2 linked regions of the Caulobacter sp. FWC2 genome follow. The protein of the gene in region 1 interacts with the protein of each later gene in a pairwise test. Links are inferred from orthologs where the notes say so. Each region holds a gene or a part of one and is shown on either strand. Other genes may lie near its edges.

Region 1 (7,509 bases):
CGGCATAGAGGTCGAGGCGGGCCGCCGCGGCGGCGATGTCGGGCGTTTCGCCCAGCAGGCCCGCCAGGGCCGACTGCTCGATGGCGAACGACGGCGCGCGGGCGGCCAGGCGATCGATATTGCCCTTGGCCTGGCGGCACAGCTGCACCAGGGCCAGCAGGTCCTGGCCGGTGCGGCGCTCGCCCGAGGGCAGGTCCAGCTCGGCCCCGTCGACGCCCTCGTCGATCAGGAAGGCGTCCATCTCGCTGTCGTCCTTCAGATAGCGCGAGGACTTGCCCTTGGCGGCTTTGTAGAGCGGCGGCTGGGCGATGTAGATGTAGCCGCGCTCGATCAGCTCCGGCATCTGCCGGTAGAAGAAGGTCAGCAGCAGGGTGCGGATGTGGGCGCCGTCGACGTCGGCGTCGGTCATCAGCACGATCTTGTGGTAGCGCACCTTGTCCGGGTTGAAGTCGTCGCGGCCGATGCCAGCCCCCAGGGCCGTGATCAGCGTGCCGATCTGGTCGGACGACAGCATCTTGTCGAAGCGGGCGCGCTCGACGTTCAGTATCTTGCCGCGCAGCGGCAGGACGGCCTGGTTGTCGCGATTGCGGGCCTGCTTGGCCGAGCCGCCGGCCGAGTCACCCTCGACGATGAAGATCTCGGACTTGGCCGGGTCGCGCTCGGAGCAGTCGGCCAGCTTGCCGGGCAGTGACGTAATATCCAGCGCGCTCTTGCGGCGAGTCAGTTCGCGGGCCTTGCGGGCGGCTTCGCGGGCCGCGGCGGCTTCGGCGATCTTGGAAACGATAGCCCGGGCTTCGGCCGGATGCTCCTCAAACCACGTGGCCAGGCCTTCTTGCACCAGGCCTTCGACGGCAGGGCGCACTTCGGACGAGACCAGCTTGTCCTTGGTCTGCGAGCTGAACTTCGGGTCCGGCACCTTGACCGACAGCACGCAGGTCAGGCCTTCGCGGGCGTCTTCGCCGCCGACGCTGACCTTTTCCTTCTTGGTGATGCCCGAGCTCTCGGCATAGCCGGTGATGATCCGGGTCAGGGCCGCGCGGAAGGCCGACAAGTGCGTGCCGCCATCCCGCTGCGGGATGTTGTTGGTGAAGCACAGCATCTGCTCGTGGTAGCTGTCGTTCCACCACAGGGCGAGGTCGACCTCGACCTTGTCCTTGACGCCGCGCACCGAGATCGGGGCCTTGAGAAGCGGGGTCTTGACCTTGTCCAGGTGGCGGACGAAGGCCTCGATGCCGCCGTCATAGTGCAGCTTTTCTTCCCACGGCTCGGCGTCGCGCAGATCGCGGAAATAGATCGTCACGCCCGAATTCAGGAAGGCCAGCTCGCGCAGCCGGTGCTCCAGGGTCTTCCGGTCGAATTCGATGAACGCGAAGGTCGATCGCGACGGGAAGAAGGTCACTTCCGTGCCCGACAGCAGTTCGCCGGCCTTCGGCCCGTCCTCGCGCATCGGCGAGTCGCCGGTGACCTTCAGTGAGGTAACCGCGTCGCCGCGCTCGAAGCGCATCTGGTGGGCCTTGCCGCCCCGGTGAATCTTGAGCTCCAGCCAGTCCGACAAGGCGTTGACGACCGAGACGCCGACGCCGTGCAGGCCGCCTGAGACCTTGTAGCTGTTCTGGTCGAACTTACCGCCGGCGTGCAGCTGGGTCATGATGACCTCGGCCGCCGAGACGCCTTCGCCTTCGTGCATGTCGACCGGGATGCCGCGACCGTCGTCGGTGACCGTCACCGAGCCGTCGGCGTTGAGGATCACCTGGACCTTGGTGGCGTGACCGGCCAGGGCCTCGTCGATGGCGTTGTCGACCACCTCGTAGACCATGTGGTGCAGGCCCGAGCCGTCGTCGGTGTCGCCGATGTACATGCCAGGGCGCTTGCGGACGGCGTCCAGGCCCTTCAGGACCTTGATCGAATCCGCGCCGTACTGGGCGGCGGCTTCTTCGGTGGTCATTTCGGGGGCCGACACTTCGGGAACTTGGTCTTCGGTGTTCTCGGTCATTCGTCTTCCAGGGTGGTCAGGCCGGCATCGCCCACGCGAACGCCTAGCGCCCGACCCTTGAGATGGTCGAACAGCGACTCGTCCGTGCCGGTGAGGAAGGCCTGGAGCTTGAGCGCTGTGAGTTCGTCGGCCAGGGCTGCTCGACGGGTAAGGTCGAGATGCGCGGCGACTTCGTCGAGCAATATTACAGGATTCGGCGCGGATTCCGCACGCGAAAGTCGCGCTGCTTGGGCCAAAACCAGGTTCAAAATCAGGGCTTTTTGCTCCCCGGTGGAGCATTCCGCAGCCGGACGGTCCTTCTCGACGTGGAAGATGGCCAGATCGCCTCTGTGAGGGCCGGTCAAGGCGCGTCCGGCGGCCCCGTCGCGGGGGCGTGCGGCGGCCAGGGCGGCGGCCAGACGCTCCTCGATTTCCGCGAACGGGACCTCGTCCAGCGCCATCTTCTCCCACTCGCCGGTGAGCGTCAGGCGAGCCTGCGGGAACGGCCGGTCGCCGCGTCCGTCGATCTCGTTCTGCAGGGCCAGCAGCGTGCGAGCGCGGGCCTGGCTCAGCAAGGCGCCGGACTCCGCCAGCCGGGCCTCCAGGGCGTTCAGCCAGGTTGCGTCCGGCGCGCGACCGGCCTCGGCCGCATCGGTCAGCAGCCGCATGCGCTCGCGCTGGGCCTTGTCATAGGCGTTGGCGTTGGCCGCATGGCCAGGCTCGCCAGCGAAGACCAGCCGGTCGAAGAACCGCCGACGCTCGGAGGCGGCTTCCAGAAACAGGCGATCCTGGGCCGGCGTCAACCAGATCGGCCGGACGAGGTCGGCCAGGCGGCCGGGCGAGACGGTCTCGCCCTCAATACGCACGGTGCGGCGGGCGGCCCCACCCTGTTCCACGCCGGTGCCGATGCGGAGGGGAGCATCCTCACCGGACTCGACCTCGGCGGCCACGGCCCAGGCGCGGCCGACGGTCTCGCCGGGCATCCGCCGGCCGACTTCGGCCATGCTGGCGCCTCGCAGCCCCTTTCCGGGACTCAGCAGGCTGATCGCCTCGAGGAGGTTGGTCTTGCCGGCCCCGTTAGCCCCGAACAGGTAGACGCTACGCCCCTCGGTCTCGAGGCTGGCGCGCTCGTAGGAGCGGAAGTCCGTCAAGGTCAGGGAAAGCAAAGCGGCCGACGCCATGGCGCGTTCTTAAGCGGTGTCGCCGGCCGAAGCTACTCAGCCCATCTTGTAGCCGCAGAGCTTGTTGCCATCCAGGTCGCGGAAATAGGCGAAATAGACCTTGGGCATCCGCGCGCCCGGCGCGCCCTCGTCCGTGCCGCCCAGCTCCAGCGCCTTGGCGTGGAAGGCATCGACCTCCTCGACCGTATCGAAAGCGAAGCCGCCCATCATGCCGTTGCCGATGCAGGCCGGATTGCCGTCGTACGGACCCAGCACCCCGAACATGCAGCCATCACCACGATAGAGGCGGCCGCCGGACGGGTGCTCGAACAACGGCTTCATGCCGATCGAGCCCAGCAGGCCGTCATAGAAGGCCTTGGCCTTCTCCAGGTCGTTCGAGCCGACCGTCACGTAGTTAATCTTAGCCATGAGCACCTCCCGTTTTCTTGGAAAACGGACATTAGCGCGCTTATAACCAATCGCAATATGACCCTACGGCAGAGGGCGTCGTGGGCAATGTCGACCCCCGCCCCACGATGCCTCCGCAGTGCGCCAGACAGCAGAACGGGCGCCGAAGCGCCCGCTCTTCGTTCCTCAGGACTCCATCGCGAGATCAGACCCGCAGCGGCATCAGCACGTACTTCACGCCCGGGTCGACCGGATCGACCACCAGGGTCGGGCTGGCCGGGTCGGCGAAGCGGAACTCGGCGATCGGTCCGCCGATCTGGCCGCAGACGTCCAGCAGGTAGCGGGCGTTGAAGCCGATCTCGAAGGGCTCGCCGTCGTAATCAACCTCGACCTCTTCCACGGCCTGGCCGGCTTCCATGTTGCGGACGGTCAGGGTGATGCGGCCCGGCTCGATGGCCAGCTTCACAGAACGGCTCTTCTCGGCCGAGATGGTGGCCACCCGGTCGACAGCCTTGGCGAACAGGTCGTTGTCCAAGGTCAGGATCTTGGCGTTGTCGCGCGGGATGACGCGCAGATAGTCCGGGAAGGCGCCGTCGATGACCTTGGACGTCAGGGCGGCCTGGCCAAACTCGAAGCGGACCTTCTGGGGCGAAAGCTGCAGGTCGACCGTCTCGCCGGCCGATTCCATCAGGCGGCGGGCTTCTGCGATGGTCTTGCGCGGGATGATCACGCCCGGCAGGCCGGCAGCGCCTTCCGGCGCCGGCATCTCGGCCAGGGCCAGGCGGTGGCCGTCGGTGGCCACGGCGCGCAGCTTGGTCTCTCCGCCTTCATTGACCGTGTGGACGTAGAGGCCGTTCAGGTAATAGCGGGTCTCTTCGGTCGAGATCGCGAAGCGGGTCTTGTCGATCAGGCGGATCAGCTCGTTGGTGTCGACCGCGATCCGGCTGGAGAGGCCGTCGCTGCTCATCACCGGGAAGTCGCCGGCCGGCAGCACCGGCAGGTTGAAGCGCGAGCGGCCCGCCTGGATCACCAGGCGCGGATCGTCGCCGCTGAAGCTCAGCGAAACGTCGGCGCCGTCGGGCAGCTTGCGGACGATTTCATACAGGGTGTGGGCCGGCGCCGTGATCTGGCCGGGCACGTCGATCTGGGCGAAGCCCTCGTCGATGATCTCCATGTCCAGATCGGTGGCCGAGAAGGACAGGCGATCGCCCTCGGCCGACAGCAGGATATTCGACAGGATCGGAATGGTGTTGCGCCGCTCGACGACGCTCTGCACGTGACTCAGCGCCTTCAGGAGCGCCGCCCGTTCGATTGTAAGCTTCATAGTCCGGTCCAGATCGTGCGGGCTGAACGCAAGGAATCGCCCGCTACCCCCGTTGAGAATGGACCGCCGACATTATCGCAAAGCGCGGAGGGCGAAAGGGGGCGCGCCCGTCATTCGCGCGCCCCGCGGTCCGAAAAACGAAGCTTTCGGCCTCGTCAGGCCTTCTGGTCGAACGAACCGCCCGAGCTGTCGCCGTCCGCGCCGGCGCCGGCATACGGATTGGCGGCCGCCGAGGGCTCGTTGGCGGAGGGGCCGGTCGAGCCCTTAGCCGCCACGGCGACCATGGCCGGACGCACCAGGCGCCCCATCAGCTCGTAGCCGGCCTGCAGCACGGTGATCACGCCGCCGGCGGCGACGTCGGTCGCCGGCTGCTCCATCACGGCCTGGTGCAGGTGCGGATCGAACTTCTCGCCCTTGGCCGGCGCGATCTGCTTGAGGCCATTGCGTTCGAAGGCGCCGAGCAGCTCCTTCTCGGTCATCTCGACGCCGATGATGAAGTTCTTCACCGCCGCGTCGGTCGAGTCCTTGGGGCTGTGGGCCGTGGCGCGCGACAGGTTGTCGGCGACGCCCAGCAGGTCGCGGCCGAACTTCTGGATCGCGTAGGCGCGGGCGTCGTTCATCTCGCGCTCGGCGCGGCGCTTGGTGTTCTCCGCCTCGGCGGCGTAGCGCAGGGCCTGCTCCTTGAGCGCGGCCACTTCCAGCTGCAGCGCCGCGATCTCCTGCGACGCATCGCCAAAGTCTTCCGCGCCCTCGAAGGCGATGTCTTCAGCCGGCGTTTGCTCGTCGGTCATCTCGTACAGTCCTTATCCATCCATCATCCGTCCGAGCACCCGGGCGGTGTAGTCCACCAACGGAATGACTCGGGCGTAGTTCAAACGCGCGGGCCCGATCACGCCGATCGCGCCCAGCACCTTCTGTCGGCCCGTCATATAGGGCGCCGCGATCACCGAGGAACCCGAAAGCGAAAAGAGCCGCGTCTCCGCTCCGATATAGATGCGCACGCCCTCGGCGTCACGGACGTCGTCCAGCAGGCCGATCAGCTGGCCCTTCTGCTCCAGGTCGTCGAACAGCTGGCGCACGCGGTCGATGTCCTCGCGGGCCCGAGCGTTGACCAGGAGGTTCCCCTGCCCTCGCACGATCAGCGAGCGGGCGTCGCCCTCGCCGCCGCTCCAGGCGGCCAGCCCGTCCTCGACCAGGCGGGCGGCGGTCTCGTCCAGCTGGCGACGGGCGATGTCCAGCTCGCCGCCCATCTCGCTGCGCGCCTCGGACAGGGTGCGGCCGCGCAGGCGGGCGTTGAGGAAGTTGCTGGCCTCCTGAAGCGCCGAGGGCGTCACGCCGGGAGCCTGGCGCATCAGCCGGTTCTCGACCTGGCCGTCCTCGAACACCATGACCGCCAGCACCTGGCCGCCGCCCAGCGGCACGAACTCCACATGCTTGACCCCGCCTTCGCGGACGGGGGTGACGACGATGCCCGCCCCGCCGGCCAGGCCGGAGAGGATGGACGAGGCCTCGCCCAGGGCTTCCTCGAACGAGCGCCCCTTCACGGCCAGCCGCGCCTCGATGGCGCGCTTTTCCTCTTCGCCGATGTCGCCGACTTCCAGAAAGCCGTCGACGAACATCCGCAGGCCCGCGTGGGTCGGCATCCGACCGGCGCTGGTGTGAGGGGCGTCCAGCAGGCCCAGTTGCGCCAGGTCCTGCATGGTGTTGCGGATCGACGCCGGCGACAAAGCCAGGCCGCCCTTGGAAATGGTGCGCGACCCGACCGGCTCGCCGGTCTCCAGGTACGACTCCACCACCCGGCGGAAGATATCGCGGGCGCGGCTGTCCATCTCGCCAAGACCAGGCGCGGGGACGATCGGACCAGGGAAGAGATGCGTCATGTTCTAAAAGGCCATGAGGGGCGTGTCGTTTGGGACCCGGTCGGCGGACAAAAGCGGTCGGCCTCTTTCAACCGCGCCTCGCAATAGGATAAGCGGCCTGACACACACATTCAAAGCCCCTCCCTTTTCTAAAGACCGGAGTTTCTAGCATGCGTCCGTCCGAACGCGCCCCCGACCAGCTGCGCGCCGTTACGCTGGAAACTGGCGTCAACCGCTACGCCGAAGGCTCCTGCCTGATCAGCTTCGGCCACACCAAGGTGCTGGTCACCGCCACGGTCGAAGAAAACGTCCCGGGCTGGATGCGCAACAAGGGCGCCGGCTGGGTCACCGCCGAGTACGGCATGCTGCCCCGCGCCACCCACACCCGCGGCCGCCGCGAAGCCGCCGCCGGCAAGCAGACCGGCCGCACCCAGGAGATTCAGCGCCTGATCGGCCGCAGCTTGCGCGCCGTCGTCGACCTGAAGGCCCTGGGCGAACGCCAGATCAGCCTGGACTGCGACGTCATCCAGGCCGACGGCGGCACCCGCACCGCCGCCATCACCGGCGCCTGGGTCGCCCTGCGCCTGGCGGTCAACTACCTGCTGGCCGAAGGCGTGCTGAAGACCGACCCGATTCTGGGCCAGGTGGCGGCCGTCTCGTGCGGCGTCTTCAAGGACACCCCCGTCCTCGATCTCGACTACGAGGAAGACTCCAGCGCCGAGGCCGACAGCAACTTCGTCCTGACCGGTGTGGGCGACATCGTCGAGATCCAGGCCACCGGCGAAA
Region 2 (5,302 bases), 210 kb from region 1 along the record:
TGTTCCTGAGCCGAGGCGGCGATCTCGCGCACGATGGTGCTGACATCGAGAACCTGAGCGACGATGCTCTCCAGCGCCTTGCCGGTTTGTCCAACGAGGTCGACGCCGACGGTGACCTGGTTGGTCGACAGGTTGATCAGGGACTTGATCTCCTTGGCCGCGTCAGCTGAGCGCTGGGCTAGGGCCCGAACCTCCTGCGCGACCACCGCGAAGCCGCGACCGGCCTCACCGGCCCGCGCCGCCTCAACGCCGGCGTTCAGGGCCAGAAGATTGGTCTGGAAGGCGATCTCGTCGATCACCCCGATGATCTGGGTGATCTGGCGCGAGCTCTGCTCGATCTCGTTCATGGCGACAACGGCGCGCCCGGCGATCTGACCGCCGTTCTCGGCGTCGGTCTTGGCGCCGCTGACCGCGGTGCGGGCGTGACCCGCGCCTTCCGCCGTCTTGTTGACGGTGGCGGTGATCTCTTCAAGCGCCGCGGCGGTCTCTTCCAGGCTGGCGGCCTGTTGCTCGGTGCGGCGGGCCAGGTCGTCGGAGGCCACGCAGATTTCGCGGGAGCCGCCGCTGATGGTCATGACGGCATGGCGAACCCCCGTGATGACCATCTCCAGCTTGGCGATGGAGGCGTTGAAGTCCTCCTTCAACTGCTCGGACTTCGGCGCCATGTGATCGGTGATGCGATGGGTCAGGTCGCCCGTCGACAGGGCATGCAGCCCCCGCCCAAGGGCCTCGATCACCGCCCGGTCCTCGGCGGCCTCGCGGGCCTTCTGGACTTCGGCCTTGGCGCGCTCGGCCTCGCCCGCCTCGCGCATGGCGCTGGTCTCGCGCTCAAGACGGATGGCCTTGAGGCTATTTTCCTTGAAGGTTTCGAAAGCGCGCGACAGCGAACCGACCTCGTCGGCCCGATCGCGGTCGGGCGTCTCCACCTCGAAGTCACCATCGGCCAGGCGCATCATCGACTCGGTCATGCGGCCGACGGGTGCGGCGACCAGGATCGTCAGCTGCCAGCCCATGCCCAGAGCAATGACCAGCAGGCCAACGCCCCCGCCGACCAGCATGGCGACCGACGAGAAGATCGCCTTGTGTTGGGCGGCTTCACGCACGGCCATCCGGGCCTGCTCGGCCGAGCGGATCTCGCCCATGCGCTTGATGATATGGGTCACCCGGGCCTTGTCGCCGGCCATGATGAGGGTCTGACGACCCTCTTCTTGGCGAGCGGGGTCGAGGCCCGCGAGGGTCAGCGGCTTGCCATAGGTGTCCATCCAGGTCCGCCAGTCAGCCTTCACCTTCTTAAAGTCAGCCGCTTCCTGATCTGTCAGGTTAAGGGTCTCGAGCTTGGCGATCGCGTCGTCGAAGCCCTTCAGGCCCTCGTCGTAGGACTTCATGTACTTGGCGCTGCCCGTCAGCAGGATCCCGCGCATCTGGGAGTTCACGCGCAGGGCCCCCTTCTCGGCAGTATGGGTCTGTTCGATGATCAACTTGCTCTCATCGTTCAGTCGGATGGCCGCCTGCATGCTCGTGAGCTGCAGGAAGACGCTGACGATCATCGCCACGGCCGCAGCCAGCAGCAGGCCGAACGACAGCATGATTTTTTTACGGATCGAGATGTTCTTCACGCAAGACATCCGGCGACTCCTGACCGACGGGAAGATTTGTTTTGCAGCTAATTAGAATTCGATCTGCATGCGGGCTTGGAGAACAGTCACATTGGCGTCGTTCTGAACAGCGCCGATCAGGCGATTGTTGATCTTCGCCTTCGTGAGGTTCGCCATCAGGCGGACGTTGCTGTAGGGATACCAGTTCACGCCGACGGTGAGGCCCTTGTAGGTCCCGGCCGTCGCCAGGCCTGTCTGGCTGGCCAGCGTGGCCACGCTGTTCGGGCTCATCTTGCTGAGATCGGCATAGTCGTAGCGCGCCGCCAGTTCATAGGCGCCCATGCCGCCCTTATCGATCGGATGCAGAACCTTGATGCGACCAAACTGGCCGCCGGGGTTGTACGGGCGGGTCTCGCCGGTGGGGAACCAGCTGGCCAGGGCGTAGCCGGTGACGATGTTGAAGTCTTTGCCGCCATTGGCCGCGCTCTGGGCCGTCGTGACGCGGTTGACCTTGATCTGCGCGACTTCGCCCTGCAGCGAGACGGCCTTGTGCGTCCAGGCGCCTTCGACGCCCACGGTCGTATCGCTCTTACCCACGGCGCCGCTGGACAGCAGCACGCCGCCCGCTGAGGTCTGAGGACGATAGGCGGTGTTGGCCGCGGCCGAATAGGTGAAGCCCGTCTCGCCGCCCGTGCTGCGATAGCGCGCCGAGGCGCCCACGTGGACGGTGTCGGTCGCCGTCATGATCGGCGCCCAGGTGCCACGGACCATGAAGCCCGAGCGTTCCTTGGCGTTGTTGGCGTCATAGGCGCCGGCCGAAACGTCGGCCTTGTTGATCGAGTCGCCTTGCAGAGCGCCGCGCAGCGACCAGTTGGCGCCGATCTTGGTGGCCTGGGCCGCCAGGACGAAGCCGGTGTCGGTCAGGTCGCCGAACGGGCCACGCTCCATGAAGGTGATGGTCTTGATCGAGGTCAGGCTCTCCAGACCGCCAACCTTCTGGTTGCCCAGGGTCAAGAGCATGCCGCTCTTGGTCTTGTATTCGATGACCGCGTCGTCCCAGCCCCAGCTGGAGCCGTTCGCCGCGCCGCCCTCGATGCGATAGGCCCACGCGCCGACCTGACCCTCGGCGCCAAGGAACAGCTGCCGAGCCCTGAACTGGCGGGACTTGTAGGAGGCGGTGGTCTTTCGATCGACATTGACGTTGACGCCGTCGATCGACAGGCGGCCCCGCAGCTTGAATGTGGCGCCGCTGGAGTCCGTGAAGCGCGGGGAGTTCTCCCACTTGATCTGAGTGGTGGCCGGGGCCGGGGTTTTGGCTGGCGCCGGCGCGGCGACCGGCGGCGCGCTGGCCTTGGCCTCAAGGCTTTGAAGCCGTTGCTGCATGACCAGGATCTGCGCCTTGAGCTCATCGAGCGTGACGTCGGTCTTGGGCGCATCCTGCGCGGCGGCGACGCTGGCCATCATCGAGGCCGCGAGCAGGGTCAGTGAGAAGATTTTTCGCATATAGGTTCGCCCCGTTTCGCGAGAAAACTGGAATTGTTGGGCGAATTGGATCGTCTCTGCCGGTGAATTCGTGATTAATACATCACTATCCGCGACAATATGACCTATCGGAGCCGTTTGCTCTGAAGAGATGCCTGCGAGGACCTGCCGATATTGGCGTAACCTCGTTATTTATTGATCTTGACTGATCCTACTTGTGTAATCGACTTCAGATGCAGAGGTCGCGTCTCACCCGGCGAGATTGAGGACCACAGGCAGCCGGCCGGCGCTCGCCTGCACGAGCGAGCCGAGGCACTTAGGGCGTTAGAAGAGATCGGGCTTCAGCCCTCGGCCGCCACGAAGCCCTGCTTGATCCAGAGCGCCGAGTCCTTGAGGTTCTTGCGGATCCAGGCGGCGTGGACCTCGCGCTCTGCGTCGGTCGAGCGCGGCGCCAGCGGACGGGGCCGGGCGCCGTATGACCCCTGGATCGCGGCCGAGACCGACAGGGCCTCGACGTGGGTCAGCTCCAGGGCGCGTTCCTTGCCGCCCTGCAGTTCCAGATAGACCTCGGCCAGCAGGTGCGAGTCGATCAGCGCCCCGTGCTTGTCGCGACTGTCGAGGCTGATCTTGAACCGCTTACACAGCGCGTCGAGCGAGTTGTACATGCCCGGAAAGCGCTTCTTGGCCATGGCCAGGGTGTCGATCCAGCGCTCCTCGTGGATTGGCGCGCGGCCGCACTTCTCCAGCTCGAAATTGACGAACGAGCGGTCGAAGGCGGCGTTGTGGGCGACCACGACGCTGTCGCCGACGAAGTCGATGAACTTGTCGGCGATCTCGTGGAACTTCGGCTTGCCGGTCAGGAACGCCGACGACAGGCCGTGGACCTTCTCGGCCTCGGCCGGCATGTCGCGCAGCGGGTCGCAATATTCATGGAACGAGCGGCCGGTCGGCATGAAGTCGAGGACCTCGATGCAGCCGATTTCGACCAGGCGGTCGCCCGTCTTCGGATCGAAGCCGGTGGTTTCGGTGTCGAGGATGATTTCCCGGGCCATGACCCTTCAATGCCGCCGTTCGTGATGGGCTTCAAGCGGAGCCGGGAGTTCTCAACAGAGTCAGAAGGTCGCGGACCTGGGCGTGGGCGTGCTCGACGCCCTGGCTGGTGTCGATGACGAAGTCGGCGCGGGCGCGCTTTTCGGCGTCGGGCGTCTGGCGGGCCAGGATCGCCTCGAACTTTTCCGGCGTCATCTCGGGTCGGGCCAGGACGCGGGCGCGCTGGACGTCGGCCGGGGCCGAGACCACCACCACCTTGTCGACCTTCTTCTCGCCGCCGGTCTCGAACAGGAGCGGGATGTCCAGCACCACGATCTCATGGCCCTCGGCCTGGGCGGTCTCGAAGAAGCCGATCCGATGGGCGCCGACCAGCGGGTGAACGATCGTCTCCAGCTTGGCCAGGGCCTCCGGATCGCCGACCACCTGGGCGCTGAGCCTGGCCCGGTCGATCGCGCCGTTGACGACCACGCCGGGGAAGGCCGCTTCGACCGGCCCAACCGCCGCGCCGCCGCTGGCATAGAGCGCATGGACGGCGGCGTCGGAGTCGTACACCGGCACACCCTCAGCCTGAAACAGGGTCGAAGTCGTTGACTTGCCCATGCCGATGGAACCGGTGAGACCCAGGATCAACATGTCAGGCCTCTCCAAGAAGGCGCAGCAACAGGCCGCGCGCGTCCACTTCGGCCGGCGGCGCCACGCCATACATCCGCTCGAAGGTCGGCACAGCCTGGCGCAGCAGCATCTCCAGGCCATCGACGGTGCGACGACCAGCCGCCTGGGCGCGGCGGAGAAATTCGGTGCGCAGCGGTTTGTAGACCATGTCCATGATCACCGCCGTCTCCGGCGTCAGGGCCAGATCCGCCGCAGGGCCTTCGCCGCCGCCCAGGCCCAGCGAGGTTGCGTTGATGACGAGGCCCGCATCGGCCAGCAGGGCCGGAAGGTCCGGCTCGCCGGCCGCGACGACCTTGTCGCCGAAGGCGTCGGCCAGCTCTTGAGCCCTCCCGACGGTGCGATTGACGATCCGGACCACGGGCGCGCCCGCCAGAAGCAGGGCGGCGGTCGCGCCGCGCGCCGCGCCGCCGGCGCCGAGGATCACGACCGGCGCGGCCGAGACGTCGAAGCCAGACGCCTGTTCTGCAATGGCGCCCAACAGGCCCGGCCCGTCGGTATTATCG

What was found.
Region 2: the proteins of dnaN (region 1) and dnaQ interact in binary tests that used the Escherichia coli proteins (3 or more experiments, as listed by UniProt). The link is inferred for Caulobacter sp. FWC2 from one-to-one orthologs.

What each region holds. Positions count from the first base shown.
Region 1 is NZ_PEBF01000001.1:4,964,003-4,971,511, forward strand. The notes cover bases 2,806-5,739. They hold dnaN (DNA polymerase III subunit beta), read right to left. Parts: upstream 4,865-5,739; coding sequence 3,746-4,864; downstream 2,806-3,745. Other genes in these bases: recF (DNA replication/repair protein RecF), read right to left, coding at 2,806-3,153; CSW62_RS23400 (VOC family protein), read right to left, coding at 3,190-3,561; grpE (nucleotide exchange factor GrpE), read right to left, coding at 5,020-5,655; hrcA (heat-inducible transcriptional repressor HrcA), read right to left, coding at 5,668-5,739. Outside these bases: gyrB (DNA topoisomerase (ATP-hydrolyzing) subunit B), read right to left, coding at 1-1,993; more of recF, read right to left, coding at 1,990-2,805; more of hrcA, read right to left, coding at 5,740-6,744; rph (ribonuclease PH), read left to right, coding at 6,894-7,509. UniProt on the Escherichia coli protein: Confers DNA tethering and processivity to DNA polymerases and other proteins. Acts as a clamp, forming a ring around DNA (a reaction catalyzed by the clamp-loading complex) which diffuses in an ATP-independent manner freely and bidirectionally along dsDNA.
Region 2 is NZ_PEBF01000001.1:5,174,921-5,180,222, reverse strand. The notes cover bases 2,275-5,103. They hold dnaQ (DNA polymerase III subunit epsilon), read right to left. Parts: upstream 4,130-5,103; coding sequence 3,419-4,129; downstream 2,275-3,418. Other genes in these bases: aroE (shikimate dehydrogenase), read right to left, coding at 4,762-5,103; coaE (dephospho-CoA kinase), read right to left, coding at 4,161-4,760; CSW62_RS24425 (OprO/OprP family phosphate-selective porin), read right to left, coding at 2,275-3,098. In the rest of the region: CSW62_RS24430 (methyl-accepting chemotaxis protein), read right to left, coding at 1-1,625; more of CSW62_RS24425, read right to left, coding at 1,668-2,274; more of aroE, read right to left, coding at 5,104-5,302. UniProt on the Escherichia coli protein: DNA polymerase III is a complex, multichain enzyme responsible for most of the replicative synthesis in bacteria. The epsilon subunit contain the editing function and is a proofreading 3'-5' exonuclease.